4 regions of the Rhizobium sp. WCS2018Hpa-16 genome follow, and region 2 is predicted to be linked to each of the others. Evidence: riboswitches for the same ligand, from Rfam matches in the RefSeq annotation. Region 2 holds a riboswitch; each other region holds the start of a gene.
The links. A riboswitch is a leader RNA that binds a small molecule or an ion and turns the genes downstream of it on or off. The one in region 2 is predicted to bind cobalamin.
Positions count from the first base shown of each region.

Region 1 (4,046 bases), on a different contig from region 2:
CCAGCCTCATGCCGGTTCTGTTCACGCCACTGATGATTTTTGGCGCAGCCTATATGATCTGGGTCGGCATCGGCCTCATGCGCAGTTCCATCGTGGTGGAGGGGGATGAGGTCAGCGCCAGCGCCTCCGCCCGCCGTGCGTTTCAGCGTGGCGTCATCACATGCCTTTCAAACCCCAAGGCCTATCTTTTCATGATGGCGGTCTACCCGCAATTCTTAAAGCCGATCTACGGTCCTGTCTGGATACAGGGTATCATCATGGGGCTGATGACGGCGGGCACGCAACTTGCCGTTTATGGTACCCTGGCGCTGACGGCGGGCAAAAGCCGCGATTTGCTGGTGTCTTCGCCGCATATCACCATTTTCATCGGTCGAGCGGCCGGTCTGCTGCTGGTTGTGGTCGCTGGTTTCACACTGTGGGAAGCCCTTGCTTCCGGGTGATATGCGCCTGATAATGCTTCAAAAAAATCACTGCAATGTGACTTCTTTTTGCCATGTGGAACAGGCATCTTCGCCTTTGTGCGTCGCGCTGTTTTGCCGCAGGGATTACGTGATGACACGGAAGCATTCACCCGCCGGTGCGCGGACCCAGGAGAGACATGATGAAGCTTAGAATGATTGCCGCATCCCTTATGATAGGCTGTCTTTGCGCCGGTGCGGTTTCCGCAGCCGGCGAGGTTGAAAAGCGCGAAGGCTTGATGAAGGGTATCGGCGGTGCCATGGGCGCGCTGGGTGCCATCGCCAAGGGCGAAAAGCCCTATGACGCGGAAACCGTCAAAACCGCTGTCACCACCATCAGCGCCAATGCCAAGGCTTTCCCGGATCAGTTCCCAGCGGGTTCCGAGGGTGGCTCTGCTTCCCCGGCGATCTGGCAGAACTTCGCAGACTTCAAGGCGAAGTCCGATAAGCTGGCCTCTGATGCAGACATGGTTCTGGCACAGTTGCCAGCAGATCAGGCCAGCGTCGGTGCAGCGTTGAAGACGCTGGGTGGCGATTGCAGCAGCTGCCATCAGGCTTACCGCGTCAAGAAGTAATCAGCCCATCGGTCCGCCGGTCTTCGGCGGGCCTTTTTCATGATATCAATTTAAGAAGCGGAAACGGCAATGGCGTCCATTTGGGCAAAGCTGGCGGGCGGTGCTGTTGTTGCCGGTGCCGTCGGGTTCGGAATTTTCATGGGCGTCACCGCGCCCGAGCGCCAGGCACCGAGCCACTGGGCCAACCTTGGAGAACCCAACCTTGCCAATGGCGAGACATTGTTCTGGGCAGGCGGCTGCGCAAGCTGTCACGCCGCCCCCGATGCGATGGTAGATGCGCTGAAGACGCTGGCCGGTGGGCAGGCGCTGCCAAGCCCCTTCGGCACATTCCACATGCCCAACATTTCGCCGGATCCGCAGCACGGCATCGGCGCATGGACGCTCGCGCAGTTTGGCGATGCCATGACGCGGGGCGTGGGCAAGGATGGCGAGCACCTCTATCCGTCCTTCCCCTATAATTCCTATGCGCGCATGACGCCGCAGGATATCAACGACCTCTTCGCCTATCTGAAAACCTTGCCCGCCAGCACCAATGATGCGCCCGGCCACGATCTGCCATTTCCCTTCAACATCCGGCTTGTTCTTGGCGGCTGGAAGTTCCTGTATTTCGATAAGGGCGAACCGCGCGTCGAGATTGCCAACGCCAATGCGCAGGTCGTTCGCGGCCAATATTTGGTGGAAGGCCCCGGCCATTGCGGCGAGTGCCACACCCCGCGCGATGCGCTGGGCGGCTTCATGAAGGGCCAGTGGCTTGCCGGTGGACCGAACCCGGAAGGCGAGGGCCGCATTCCCGATATTCGCCCGGAATCGCAAACCATCGGCTCATGGAGTGAAGCCGATATCGCCAACTATCTGGAAACCGGCTTCACGCCGGACTTCGATAGCGCCGGTGGCTCCATGGTCAAGGTCCAGCAGAATATGGCCCGTCTTCCTGCCGAAGACCGCCAGGCGATCGCGGCCTATCTCAAGGCAATGCCTTCTCCCTGAGAAGCCATTGACTCCTCAACCCGTCCGCAGGATAACGGTTGTGTGATGGTCTTTCCGGTTCGCCCGGAAAGTGAAAAGGGAACACGATAGGAGCCTCAAGCTTTGATTCGTGGCTGCCCCCGCAACTGTGAGCGGAGAGCCTGAAAACGTATTGCCACTGGTTCGGCGCATCGGCACGAAATTCTCCGGGATTTCGTAAAGCACGATGCGAAACAAAGGACCGGGAAGGTGTTTTCAAGGTTGTGACCCGCAAGCCAGGAGACCTGCCATCACGTGAAGTGTCGTCAATACCGGCGGGGTGTCCGGAACAGCACGGTTTTCAGGTCGGGATATTCCCGCCTTCAAGACCCTGTGTCTCTTTTCCCCGTGGTGAATGTTGAATGCGGTCGTGGGTCTTTTGATCAGAATTACGCCCACCCGCACGTGAAAGGGTCACCATGTCTATCCACCAGAATACGGCGGCAAGCGCCGTCTCGTCCTCAACATCAAGACTTGCGCAATCGCTAACTGCAGCCTTGCTCGGCCTGTTCATCGTGGGCTTTGTCGGCTTTTCGCAGGTCGATGCCGTGCACAATGCCGCGCATGATACGCGCCACGCCAACGCCTTCCCTTGCCATTGAGGGGAGGAAGATCATGCCGTTTTTCCGTAACATCGTCTTCACCGCCGTTCTGGTGGGGTTGATTGCCGGTCTGGCCGTCAGCGCCATGCAGGCCATCGGCACCACGCCGCTCATCCTTCAGGCCGAAACCTTCGAGAGCGGCGGCGCAGAGGTTGCGCATGCGCACACCCATGAGGCCGGTGCACCCGCAGATCATCACCACGATCCAGAAGCTTGGGCGCCCGCCGATGGCTTCGAGCGCAATGCGTACACCATCGCCGCCAATGTGCTGACTGCCATCGGCTATGCACTGGTGCTGACGGCGTTGATTTCGCTTCGTAATTCCGCAGGTGGCTGGCGGGAAGGGCTGCTCTGGGGCCTTGCCGGTTTTGCCGCTGTCATGCTCGCCCCGGCCATCGGCCTGCCGCCGGAACTGCCCGGCAGTCCTGCCGCAGAGCTTGGTGCGCGTCAGATGTGGTGGGTCGCAACGGCTGCTGCCACGGCGGGCGGTCTGGCGCTACTTGCCTTCAAACGAGCGGAACCATGGGCGGTCATTCTGGCTCTGGTGTTGATGGTCGCTCCGCACATCATCGGCGCGCCCTTGCCGCCAGCGGGTGAACACGCGCTGGCACCTCTGCCGCTGGAGCGCCGTTTCGTCGTTCTCGCAACCGTGACCAGCTTCGTGTTCTGGATCATCTTGGGAACCCTGAGCGGCCATCTTCTCAAACGTTTCGACGTTGCGAGATAATATGGAAACCGCAAGCGAATGGAGCGACGGGCTCGATGCCTTGCGTTTTTCCGTTCCCGGCCATGGCGCACCCTGCGCCATGCACCGGCTGGCCTTTAAGGCTTTGCTGGGCAAAGAGCCGCAAAGGGAAGCGTGTCTTCAGTTCTTTGCTGAGAACCGCGAGGCCTTTCTCAAGGCCGCCTCAGCCAAGATCAGCAGCCTGACACTTGCCGCCGATCGCAGCCTGCACATCAACAGCAGAGACGTCAGGCGCGCGATGACAGAAAATCCGATTGAGGGGACTGCGCGTGCGTGTCGTGTGCTTGACCGCCGTTAGAGATGCTCCGCCGCAAACCCCGCCATCTCGGCCTCCGCCTCCGGCCCCCAGAGATCGAGCGCTTTCAATATTTCACTCGCAAAACTCACAGGTGCGGTTCCAGGTGCCGTGATGATGCCTTGGTCGCTGACGGCCTGGGGCTGGTCGAGGTAGTGTTCGGCACCCTCGTAGGTGATATAGGTGGAGTGTGACGCCACGGAATTTCCGGTGTGGGCCACGTTGTTCAACACGCCTGTTGCGGCAAGCGCACTCGCTGCTGCGCAAATGCCAGCCACTACGCGGTGCTGCGCGCGAAAGCGGTGGACGAGATCGGTGAAATCCGGTGCCATTTTCCGTTCCCAGATCAAGCCGCCGGGAATGACC
Region 1 is NZ_JAVTIX010000002.1:774,350-778,395, forward strand. Features, by position in the region: gene RQI55_RS09790 (LysE family translocator) at 1-440, shown strand, start outside; gene RQI55_RS09795 (cytochrome c) at 602-1,033, shown strand; gene RQI55_RS09800 (cytochrome c) at 1,103-2,020, shown strand; cobalamin riboswitch at 2,050-2,306, shown strand; gene RQI55_RS09805 (CbtB-domain containing protein) at 2,458-2,640, shown strand; gene RQI55_RS09810 (CbtA family protein) at 2,654-3,367, shown strand; gene RQI55_RS09815 (hypothetical protein) at 3,369-3,683, shown strand; gene RQI55_RS09820 (DJ-1/PfpI family protein) at 3,680-4,046, opposite strand, start outside.
Region 1: it holds a riboswitch for cobalamin, as region 2 does, so the genes downstream of both, RQI55_RS09805 (CbtB-domain containing protein) here and RQI55_RS19380 (ABC transporter substrate-binding protein) in region 2, are expected to answer to the same signal.

Region 2 (4,046 bases):
ATCCATTCGCAGACATTGAGAGCCGGTCAGTCTCGGATCTTGCTGGCGGCGATGATTGCCTCGGAAAAAACGACTGATGAAATCCGCGTTGCATTCAGCGATTTCGGAAAAGTGGCCAAATCGTGATTTTTTTGGGAACCTTTTAGTAGTGGATTGTGTTTTCGGCGCGGGAGACCACGCCGGGGGCATTTTATGGCAATTACATCCACTGCAGTCGTCCTGACTCTGATTGGTTTAGCAATTTTTGGCTTTGGCTCACAGCTCGCAATGCTGGGCGGCAGCCTCTATTACGCATTGGCTGGCATCGCATTCATTGTGACCGGCGCTCTGCTGTTCAAAAGAAACAAGTTTGCGCTTCACTTCTACGCGGTTTTCGTCATCGCCACGCTCTTATGGGCGTTGTGGGAAGTCGGCTTCGACTGGTGGCAACTGGGTCCACGCGGAGGCTTCATCATCGTGGTCGGCATGTGGCTTCTGATGCCATGGATCAGAAAGCCTCTGGGCTTTACTAGCCCCACAGGTATCTCCTACGGCGCAAATGCGGTTCCACTTTTAACTGCCGTTCTGGTTTCCGTGGGTGCAGCAGCATTTGCGATGACGCAGGACCCGAATGACATCGAAGGCGCGCTGCCCACCGACGTGGTGACCGCATCGCCTTCTTTTGGAAATCCGGTTCCCGATAATGAATGGCATCAATACGGCCGCACCTCCTATGGCCAACGCTACTCGCCGCTGGCGCAGATCAACACGCAGAATGTCGGCGACCTCAAAGAAGCCTGGCGCTACCAGACGGGCGACGTCAAATTGCCTGACGATGTCGGTGAGACAACCTATCAGGTGACTCCCTTAAAAGTCGGCAATTCGCTTTACCTTTGCACACCGCATAACTGGGCCATCGCCATCGATGCGGCCACCGGCAAGGAAAAGTGGAAATATGATCCGAATGCAGGTCTAAACCCGGATCGTCAACACCAGACATGCCGTGGCGTAACCTATTACGCGGATCCGGCTGCACAGGCAGGTGCCGCCTGCGCACAGCGTGTCTATCTGCCAACGTCGGATGCGCGTCTGATTGCGCTTGATGCTTTGACCGGGCTCGTCTGCGAAGGCTTTGCGGATAAGGGCACGTTGCAGCTCGCCAACGGTATGAAGTACAATCCGGCGGGTTACTATTACTCTACATCCCCGCCTGTCGTCGTCGGCAACAAGATCATCATCGGTGGCGCGGTCAACGACAATTATTCAACGCAGTCGCAGTCCGGCGTCATCAGGGCATTCGATGTCAACACCGGTGCGCTGATCTGGAACTGGGATTCGGGCAACCCGACCCAGACGCAACCGCTTCAGGCTGGTCAAACCTATACGACCAACTCGCCCAACAGCTGGTCCATCTTTAGCGTCGATGAAGCGCTGGGTCTCGTTTACATTCCGCTGGGCAATCAGGTTCCGGACCAGCTCGGCATGGGCCGCAGCGAAAGCGTCGAGAAATACTCGTCCTCCATCGTCGCGCTCGATATTAACACCGGACAGGATCGCTGGGTACGCCAGACCGTGCACCATGACCTCTGGGATATGGATGTTCCCGCGCAGCCCGTGTTGCTCGATATTACCAAGCCGGATGGCCAGTCCGTTCCGGCTCTGGTCGGGCCAACGAAGCAGGGCGATATCTATGTGCTGGATCGACGCAATGGCGAGCCACTGCTGGGCATAACGGAAGAGAAAGCACCAGGTGGTGCAATCCCTGAAGATTTCACGTCTCCGACGCAGCCCACATCCGCTCTCTCGTTCAAGCCAGAGCCGCTGGTTGAATCGAACATGTGGGGTGTCTCCATGTTCGACCAGCTGGCCTGCCGGATCAAATTCCATCAGTTGAACTATGAGGGCCGTTATACGCCGCCGTCCCTTAATGGCTCACTGATTTATCCCGGCAATTTCGGTACCTTTAACTGGGGTTCTGTTGCAGTCGATCCGGAGCGGCAGGTGATGTTCGGCATGCCGACATACCTTGCCTTTACATCTCAGCTCGTGCCACGCGACCAGATTCCGCCGAAGGGTCAGGACGAAAAAGGCAGTGAGCAGGGTCTGAACAGAAATGATGGCGCGCCCTATGGCGTGTTGATGGGACCCTTCCTCGGACCGCTCGGCATTCCATGCCAGGCTCCACCATGGGGTTATGTTGCGGGTGCTGATCTGCGCACGGGTGACGTTGCCTACAAGCACAAGAACGGCACCGTCTATGACATGACGCCGCTTCCCCTGCCTTTCAAGGTTGGCGTTCCCGGCATTGGTGGACCCATGATTACCAAGGGTGGCGTTGCCTTCCTCGGTGCGGCGGTGGACAATTATCTCCGCGCCTATGATCTGACCACGGGCAAGCAGCTTTGGGAAGGCCGTCTTCCAGCCGGTGGACAGGCTACGCCGATGACCTATGCCATGGATGATGGAAAGCAGTATGTGGTGATGGTGGCAGGCGGCCATGGCTCTGTCGGCACAAAGCCCGGTGACTATGTGATCGCCTATACGCTGCCATAAACAGCCATATTATCGATAATTCAAGATTGAAGCCGGGAAGAGATTCCCGGTTTTTTCGTGCGATAGGATGAGCCGTAAAACATCGAAAATCAACGCTTGCAAGCGAATATGTAATAACATAACAATTATTCGACTTGACGGTATGTCGCGATTGCGTCTAACTGGTTGCGACGGTTCCAAGCGAGCAATCGTAAGGAATAATAGGGAATACGGTGAGGACTTATATCCGATGCCGTGGCTGCCCCCGCAACTGTGAGCGGATTGTCGAGCCCTATGACGCTTTTTTTAAAAGTGTCATGCCACTGCAAAGCGATTTGCGGGAAGGTTGGGCGAAGGCGCAAATCCGTAAGCCAGGAGACCTGCCGTCATATGTTCAATCCAATTCGCGGGCGGGGATGCCCGGAACAGGAGACGTCGTGATTGCATCGAGCGCTAGCCTGCGCCTTATTCATCTGCCATGTCCCGGTTTCAGATCGTCCCAACGTCCCGTCTTTGCGGGCTGACTGTCTAAACATGTTCATACCCAGTTGCGCCTTGCGCAACTTATGACGATCGGGGACTATCGAAATGACATTACACTTCAGGCACGCCATGGGCGCTGCCATCTTCGCGGTTGCAAGCTCGTTTGCGGCGCTGCCTTCTGCCCATGCGGCGCAGACGTCCTATCCTTTGACACTCAAGAATTGCGGTCGGGATGTCACCTTCACGCATGCGCCTGAGCGTACTGTCGCCGTTGGACAGAGCACCACGGAAATTCTCTATCTGCTGGGCCTCTCAGATAAGGTCGTCGGCACGGCGGTTTGGGTCGGCCCTGTGATCAAGGGCTATGAAGAAGCCAATGCCAAGATCGACCGGCTTGCGGATAATGACCCGAGTTTCGAGAGCGTTCTGGCCAAGAAGCCGGATCTGGTCACGGTGCAATATCAATGGCATGTCGGCCCGGAAGGTGTGGTTGCCAAGCCTGAACAATTCGAAGAGCTGAAAATTCCAGTCTACACATCGCCCGCCGATTGCACCGGCAAGGACAATTCCGGTGGTGGGGATGGCGTGCGCCATTCCGTGTTCACCATGGACCTGATCTATCAGGAAGTGACCGACCTTGCGCAAATCTTCAATGTTCAGGACAAGGGCGAAAAGCTGGTGGCCGAACTGAAGGCACGCGAAGATGCCGCTCGCAAGAAGATCGTTTCCGCCAAGGGCCAGCTTTCCGCAGTCTTCTGGTTTTCCAGCGCAGAGCTTGCAATCGACCCTTACGTTGCGGGCAAGAACGGTGCGCCTGGCTATATCATGTCCGCACTGGGCATCAAAAACGTCATAGACAGCGATGAAGAGTGGCCGACAGTCGGTTGGGAAACCATCGCCAAGGCCAACCCCACGATCGTCGTCGCGGGCAAGATGGATCGCAGGCGCTTTCCGGCAGATGATGTCGCGCTCAAGCAGAAATTCCTGAAGGAAGATCCGGTCACAAGCTTGATGCCATCAGTCAAAGAGGGCCATATCGTCACCATGGATGC
Region 2 is NZ_JAVTIX010000007.1:254,042-258,087, reverse strand. Features, by position in the region: gene RQI55_RS19390 (asparaginase) at 1-126, shown strand, start outside; gene RQI55_RS19385 (glucose/quinate/shikimate family membrane-bound PQQ-dependent dehydrogenase) at 193-2,532, shown strand; cobalamin riboswitch at 2,687-2,914, shown strand; gene RQI55_RS19380 (ABC transporter substrate-binding protein) at 3,124-4,046, shown strand, end outside.

Region 3 (4,046 bases), on a different contig from region 2:
TCTGGTAACCGCCGCAAAGGCCCAGAACATATCCGCCACGGCGCAGATGCGCCTTGATATCGATATCCAGACCGGATTTTTTCAGCGTGGCGAGATCGGCAATGGTGGATTTGGAGCCGCAGAGCAGCACCAGCGCGCAATCGCCGGGAATGGCATCTCCCTGTCTGATGCGCAGAAGTTCGACATCCGGCTCGGCCTCGAGCGGATCAAGATCGTCGAAATTGGAAATATGCGGCAGGATGGGAACGGCGATGCGGATTTTTGCGCCGGGCTTGCGCTGTCCCGGAGCCGTGAGGCCGAGCGCATCTTCGGCGGGCAAGCGGCTGGCATCGGCAAAATGCGGCAGCAGGCCGATGGGCCGCCAGCCGGTCTTGTCTTCGATGATGCGCATCCCCTCATCAAACAGAGAGGGATCGCCGCGAAAACGGTTGACGATGAAGCCCTCAATCATGGCCGCGTCTTGCGTATCCAGAACTGTCTGTGTGCCGACGATGCTGGCGATGACGCCACCGCGATCAATATCGCCGATGAGGATGACGGGGGCGGTGGCGGCGCGGGCAAAGCCCATATTGGCGATGTCGTTGGCGCGCAGATTGACCTCGGACGCGCTGCCCGCACCCTCCACCAGCACAAGGTCGCATTTCGCCTTCAGGTGATCGAAACTATCCAGCACTCGGGCCATCAGGCCAGCCTTCATGTGCTGGTAATCGGCGGCCTTGGCGTTGCCGATGACTTTGCCCTGCACCACGACCTGAGCGCCGGTTTCGCTTTGCGGCTTCAACAGCACCGGGTTCATATGAACGGACAGGGCAACCCCTGCGGCGCGCGCCTGCAAAGCCTGCGCCCGGCCAATCTCGCCGCCATCAGCGGTAACAGCGGCGTTGTTGGACATGTTCTGCGGTTTGAAGGGCATGACGGAAAGCCCGCGCTTTGTGAAGGCACGCGCAAGTCCTGCCACCATCAAGGATTTGCCAACATCCGAGCCTGTGCCCTGAAACATCAAAACGCGCGCTGCCATGTCTTAAAACTCGATGCCCGACTGGGCTTTCACACCGGCCTTGAAGTGGTGCTTCACCAGCGTCATTTCCGTCACCATATCGGCGGCATCAATCAAGGGCTGCTTGGCGTTGCGGCCGGTGACCATGACGTGAAGGTAAGGCCGACGGTTGACAAGTGTTTCCACCACCTCGTCCAGCGGCAGATAATCATAGCGCAGGGCGATGTTCAGCTCATCCAGCACCACCAGATTGATGGTTTCATCGGCCATCATGACTTTCGCTTCTTCCCAGGCTTTTGTCGCGGCTGCGACGTCGCGCTTCAGATCCTGCGTGTCCCACGTGAAACCCTCGCCCATGGTGCGCCATTCCACGCGATCACCAAACAGGGCCAGCGCCTGCTGCTCGCCAGTGGACCATGCGCCCTTGATGAATTGCACGATGCCGACGCGCCCGCCGGTGCCGAGCATGCGCAGAGCCAGGCCGAAGGCTGCGGTGGATTTGCCCTTGGCCGATCCGGTATTGACCATCAGCAGGCCTTTTTCGACCGTCTTTTCAGACACTTCGGCATCCTGCACGGCTTTGCGGTTGACCATCTTGGCGCGGTGACGCTCGGCTTCGCTTTCGCTGATATCGCGGTTCATGGCGTCTCATTCCTCTTGGCGCATGCGTGTCAAAGCGGCGACTATAGCCAAAACCGTTTCCACGGCAATGATGCCGCGGCATTGACACAAAAGCCGTGCAGGGCATAAGGGTTAACCACTGACGGTCTTTTTCCGGCAACGGGAAAAGCTAAGAGGGAACACGGTTCCGTTCGCAATGCGGACCAATCCGTGGCTGCCCCCGCAACTGTATGCGGTGAGCCTGCGCCATAAGCCACTGGACATTATGTTCGGGAAGGCGGTGTCGGGCGTCTCACGCCGCAAGCCAGGAGACCTGCCGTTTCAGAAAAATGCGTCTACCGGGCGGGGTGCTCCGGTTAGCCGGTCATATCAAGCGAAACGTGCTTTGGCGCGTGGCGTCGATATCCGCACCCCTAGAGAATTTGCAGGCGCGGAAAGTTGACACCTTGGATCTGACATCGACCCCACCAGACAAGACCACGAAAGCAGATGGAGCCGCAGGCGTCGTCGTTTTCGTCTGCCGAAGCTGTCGCGATGAGGTTGACCCCAATGCAGAGCCGCGCCCCGGCGCGACGCTTGCACAGGCCGCTGTTGAGCTGGGCCGCGCCGAGGGCGTCGATGTGCGCAGCGTCAATTGCCTTGCCAATTGCAAGCGCGGCCTCAGTGCCGCCATGCGCAGCGCCGATGGCTGGTCCTATATGTTCGGTTCCCTGACCCAAGACGATGCTGGCGACCTTCTGGTCGGCGCACGTCTTCTGGCGTCTGCGCCTGATGGCCTGATGCCGTGGCGCGGACGGCCTGACAGTTTGAAGCGCGGCCTTGTGGCCCGCATTCCCCCTTTGCATTTTACCGAGGAGACATCATGACCACGCTAGACCGCGTTCCCTGCACCATCATCACCGGCTTTCTGGGCGCTGGCAAAACCACCTTGCTGCGTGGCCTGCTGGAGAAACTGGATGGCAAGCGGCTGGCCATCATCGTCAACGAGTTCGGCGATGTCGGTATCGATGGCGAGATTCTCAAAGGCTGCGGCATTGAAAGCTGCCCGGAAGAAAACATCGTGGAATTGGCCAATGGCTGCATTTGCTGCACGGTGGCGGATGATTTCCAGCCGGCTATCGAGCAGATTTTGAGCCGCGAGCCCCGCGTTGAGCATATTCTGATTGAAACATCGGGTCTCGCGCTGCCCAAGCCTCTGGTGCAGGCCTTCCAGTGGCCAGCCATCAAAAGCCGCGTGACAGTGGATGCTGTTGTGGCCGTTGCCGATGGCGCGGCGCTCGCCGAAGGCATGGTTTCGCATGATCTGGAGGCCCTTGCTGCCCAGCGCCAGAATGACGAGGCGCTCGACCATGACGACCCGGTTGAAGAAGTGTTCGAAGACCAGATTGCCTGCGCCGATCTTATCGTGCTGACCAAGGGCGACCTGCTGGATGCCGAGGGTCTGGAGCGGGCCAAGGCGCATATCAATGCCCATTTGCCCAAGGCTGCCAAGATCATCGTTGCATCCAACGGCGTGATCGACCCGGCTGTGCTGATCGGTCTGGGTCTGGCCGTTGAAGAGGATATCGACAACCGCCACACGCACCATGATGACGAGGAAGACCACGACCACGACGAGTTCGACAGCTTTGTTGTGGAACTGGATGCCGTGACGGATGCGGATGCGCTGGCAGCAAGGATCGCCGAAACGGCAGCGTCCGAAAACGTGCTGCGCATCAAGGGTTTTGTGGAGGTTTCGTCAAAACCAATGCGTTTGCAGGTTCAGGCCGTGGGTTCGCGGGTCAACCACTATTTCGACCGCCCCTGGGGTGCGGGTGAAGAGCGTCGCAGCCGTCTGGTCGTGATCGGTGAGAAGGGTCTCGACCGCGCAAAGATCGAGCGGATGCTGGCAGCCTGATCCATGCATATTCTCGCCACCACATCCTCGTCTCTGGACGACCTGATCGAGCCGGTTGATCTCAACCAGCCGAGGGCGGATGTGGTGGTGATGTCCTTTTCGGCGAGCGATCTGGCCGGGCTGGAGCGTGGATGGGCTGTTGATGGCGACAGCGTCTCGATGGTCAGCGCCAACCTGTCCGAGCTTCGCCACCCCATGTCCGTCGACCTGTGGATGGAGAAGACGGCAGAACACGCCAAGCTGATCCTTATCCGGATTCTCGGCGGTGCGGATCGCTGGCGCTATGGCGTGGATCAGCTTTCCAGAATGGCACGGCAACGGGGCATAAAGCTGGTGCTTCTGCCCGGTGAATGCAGCGAGCGTGACGAGAAGCTTGAGGCTGCTTCCACGGTTGATCTTGAGACGCTGAAAGCCATCCTCGCCTTTTTCCGCGCAGGCGGGGCTGACAACATGGCGCGTGTTGCGGCGGGGCTTTCAGCCTTTGCAAAGGGAGATGCCTGGCCTGATATGGTGGCGGAACCGCTGCCCAAA
Region 3 is NZ_JAVTIX010000004.1:258,780-262,825, reverse strand. Features, by position in the region: gene RQI55_RS15245 (cobyric acid synthase) at 1-1,018, opposite strand, end outside; gene cobO (cob(I)yrinic acid a,c-diamide adenosyltransferase) at 1,022-1,639, opposite strand; cobalamin riboswitch at 1,745-1,954, shown strand; gene RQI55_RS15235 (DUF1636 family protein) at 2,065-2,484, shown strand; gene cobW (cobalamin biosynthesis protein CobW) at 2,478-3,515, shown strand; gene cobN (cobaltochelatase subunit CobN) at 3,519-4,046, shown strand, end outside.
Region 3: it holds a riboswitch for cobalamin, as region 2 does, so the genes downstream of both, RQI55_RS15235 (DUF1636 family protein) here and RQI55_RS19380 (ABC transporter substrate-binding protein) in region 2, are expected to answer to the same signal.

Region 4 (4,046 bases), on a different contig from region 2:
ATAGACGCGGCCGATCTTGCCCTCTTTGCGTATCTCAATCTTCGAAACGATCGGATGGATCGAAGAGGTCGAATGGTTGATGTAGGAAATCGAACCTGTCGGTGGCACGGCCTGGAGGTTCTGGTTATAGAGGCCTGAGGTCATGACCGCTTGCTTCAAGGCAAGCCAATCCTCCTGCGTTGGGATCGCGATTCCTGCGGTTACGAACAGTTCGCGCACCCGCTCCGTCGCAGGGAGCCAATCGCGTTCGGTGTATTTGTCGAAATACTCGCCCGAGGCATATTTCGAGTGCTCAAAGCCCTTGAAGCTGATGCCGCGTTCGGTCGCAATCCGGTTCGAAGCCCGGATGGCGTGATAGGTGACCGTGTAGAAATACATGTTCGTGAAATCTATGCCTTCATCAGAGCCATAAAAGATGCGCTCGCGGGCGAGATAACCATGCAGGTTCATCTGGCCAAGACCGATGGCGTGGCTGTCGTCATTGCCTTTCTCCACCGACGGCACGGAGGAAATATGGCTCATATCGGAAACCGCCGTGAGCGCCCGGATCGAGGTCTCGATCGTTTTCCCGAAATCGGCGCTGTCCATGGCAGCAGCGATGTTCAATGAACCGAGATTGCAGGAAATGTCCTTGCCCATCACCTTGTAGGACAGGTCGTCATTATATTCGCTGGCGTCGCTGACCTGCAGAATTTCCGAGCAAAGATTGCTCATGGAAATGCGTCCGGCAATCGGGTTCGCCCTGTTCACGGTGTCCTCGAACATGAGGTACGGATAACCGCTCTCGAACTGTATCTCGGCGATCACCTGGAAGAAGTCACGGGCCTTGATCTTCTTCTTTTTGATCCTGCTGTCTGCCACCATCTCCCGGTATTTCTCAGTCACGGATATTTCCGTGAACGGTACACCGTAGACACGCTCTATGTCGTAGGGCGAAAACAGGTACATGTCCTCGTTGTTCTTCGCCAATTCGAAGGTGATGTCGGGCACGACGACACCGAGCGATAGGGTCTTGATCCTGATTTTCTCGTCGGCATTCTCTCGCTTGGTGTCGAGAAAGCGCATGATGTCGGGATGGTGGGCGTTGAGGTAAACAGCACCCGCACCCTGACGCGCACCAAGCTGGTTGGCATAGGAGAAGCTGTCCTCAAGCAGTTTCATCACGGGAATGATGCCAGATGACTGGTTTTCGATCTGCTTGATCGGCGCTCCAGCCTCGCGAATGTTCGTCAGTGACAAGGCCACGCCACCGCCGCGCTTGGAAAGCTGGAGCGCGGAGTTGATGCCACGTGCAATGGATTCCATGTTGTCTTCCATGCGCAGCAGAAAGCACGACACCAGTTCGCCACGTTGTTTTTTTCCCGCATTGAGGAATGTCGGCGTCGCGGGCTGGAAGCGGCCGGCGATGATCTCATCGACCATATCCTTGGCAAGTTCTTCGTTGCCTTGCGCAAGTGCCAGCGCCACCATGCAGATGCGGTCTTCGTAGCGTTCGAGATACCGCTTCCCGTCAAAGGTTTTCAAGGTGTAGCTGGTGTAATATTTGAACGCGCCAAGAAATGTCGGGAAACGAAATTTCCTGGCAAACGCACGATCGAACAAATCCCGCACGAAATTGAACGAATACTGGTCCAGCACCTCTCGCTCGTAATAGCCCTCGGTCACCAGATAATCGAGCTTTTCTCGCAGATTGTGAAAGAAGACCGTGTTCTGGTTCACGTGCTGAAGAAAATATTGCTTGGCGGCAAGCCGATCCTTGTCGAGCTGTATTTTTCCTTGCTCGTCATAAAGATTGAGCATCGCGTTGAGGGCGTGGAAATCCAGTTCGGATTCCGATGTCTTCAAAGGCTTTTCGAAAGTCGTTGCGTCCAAAATCGTTCCAATCCGTGTATGACGTTAACGACGTCTTCGTCGGTTCCCAGAAGCTCGAACCTGTAAAGATACGGCACCTGGCACTTCTTCGAGATGACGTCACCCGCGAGCCCATAGGTCTCGCCAAAATTGCTGTTGCCCGCGGCGATCACGCCACGAATGTTTCCGCGGTTCTCCTCATCGTTGAGAAAGCGGATCACCTGTTTTGGAACGGCCCCTTTTCCGCCTTCTCCGCTGTAGGTGGGCAGGATCAGAACATAGGGGGCTTCGACCTGAAGGCTCTCGGAGAGACTGAGGGGAATGCGCCGCGCACTCATCCCCAGCCGTCCGACAAAGCGAAGGGTGTTTTCCGACCGGCCGGAGAAATAGACGATCTGGCCCATTGCTCTGGTTCAGGCCGCAAGCGTGCTGATCATATCCGGGCGAAAACCTGCCCAATGGGTCTCACCAGCCACCACAACGGGAACCTGACGATAGCCAAGTCCCTGGACCAAATCATAGGCATTGGTGTCTTCGGAAACATCGATGACGGTGTAGTCGATGCCCTGGCGGTCCAGAGCGCGGGTGGTTGCTGTGCACTGGACGCAGGCTGGCTTGCTGTAAACGGTAATGGTCATGATGATCCTCGTGAGATTTGTTTAGGGCGTGCGATATCGATCAGGCGTTGGGAACACCTGTTCGGGAGATTCTGGGATGCATGGCAGCCGGACTCAGCTACGGGCGTTACCGCCCGCTATTCACGCGGATACTGACTAAAATGATGCGACATTGACTTCACCCCGAAGTGGTTGATGCGGAGACCAGGGGAAGCGCACGCGCAGGATCATCCCGCACGCAAACGCGACCTTCGGACACCCCGCCCGTGGACGTTCCTGTTTGAGGCAGGTCTCCTGGCTCACGGGTCGTCGCATCCATCTCGCCTTCCCGAAGCATTGCGGCCTCAGTGGCAGTTTGAGAGAATGCTCGCCGCTTACAGTTGCGGGGGCAGCTCCGGCATTGCTCCGTCCAGAATGGACATCACGCACCGTATTCCCGTCTTAGCTCCCGACGCGAATCGGAAGAACCTCGAACACTAGATATAGTAGACCAAGCAAAAATTGCGTCAACGCTTAGCGTGATTTCAGGCAAAAAATTGTTGCCTTATCCCGTGCAACCTGTGGATAATGGGGACGACATGCCGTGTTGGCCATAGAGCAATCGATAGACAAGGCGGGTGTCCGTTTCCGTCAGCGTTCCCAGCGCAACGTCTTATCGAAATCGACGCTCGTGTCAGTGCCACGGTCGGACGGATAGGAGAAATGGCCAAACGCCGTGTAGCCCTGGCTTCTCCAGAAGCTGAGTGTTTCCGGTGTCTGAGCGTCAGCATGGAGGTAGGACGAGGTGTAGTCAAACTCGGATGCCCGGCTCTCCAAGGCTGCCACAATCTTTGTGCCAAGCCCTTTACGACGGGCGCACGGCTCTATGTACACGCGGACAATCTGACATACCTTTTCGCCGTCGCCGTCGCGATTTCGTAAGCCCTCCTTCGTGGAAGGTTTGTTTTCGAGGGCGTAAAGACCGCCAGTCGCAATGATATGTCCATCTCCGTCCGGCACAACGAGAAAACTGCCTTGCCTTTCGAGGGAGAACCAGTTGTCCGGCTGCGCCAGCAACAGCGAATCCAGGTCAGAATGCCAGGCGGGAGTGTAGTCGATCCCGTAGACGTTCTTGATCATCCGCAGGCAGAAGGTCCTCGCTTCAGCCCGGACGGCGGCCTGTGCGTCATCAGTCAGCCATTCAATCGAGAAGTTGTCGATCGGCATCAGGCCGCAAGCTCCCTGCGGATGATGTCAGCGCCTGCACCGAGTGCACGCAGCTTCGCTGTGGCCACATGACGCGGAAGTGGTGCCATGCCGCAATTGGTGCAAGGATAAAGCTTGTCTGCATCCACGAACTGGAGAGCCTTCCTTAGTGTGTTCGCTACTTCTTCCGGCGTTTCGACGGTGTGGCTTGCGACATCGATAGCGCCAACCATCACCTTTTTGCCACGGATGAGTTCGATCAAATCCATCGGGACATGCGAGTTGTGGCATTCCAATGACACCAGGTCGACGCCCGATTTCTGGAGTTTCGGGAACGCCTCCTCGTATTGCCTCCACTCCGATCCAAGCGTCTTCTTCCAGTCGGTGTTGGCC
Region 4 is NZ_JAVTIX010000012.1:85,894-89,939, reverse strand. Features, by position in the region: gene nrdE (class 1b ribonucleoside-diphosphate reductase subunit alpha) at 1-1,872, opposite strand, end outside; gene nrdI (class Ib ribonucleoside-diphosphate reductase assembly flavoprotein NrdI) at 1,842-2,255, opposite strand; gene nrdH (glutaredoxin-like protein NrdH) at 2,265-2,489, opposite strand; cobalamin riboswitch at 2,735-2,955, opposite strand; gene RQI55_RS23070 (GNAT family N-acetyltransferase) at 3,099-3,674, opposite strand; gene RQI55_RS23065 (methionine synthase) at 3,674-4,046, opposite strand, start outside.
Region 4: it holds a riboswitch for cobalamin, as region 2 does, so the genes downstream of both, nrdH (glutaredoxin-like protein NrdH) here and RQI55_RS19380 (ABC transporter substrate-binding protein) in region 2, are expected to answer to the same signal.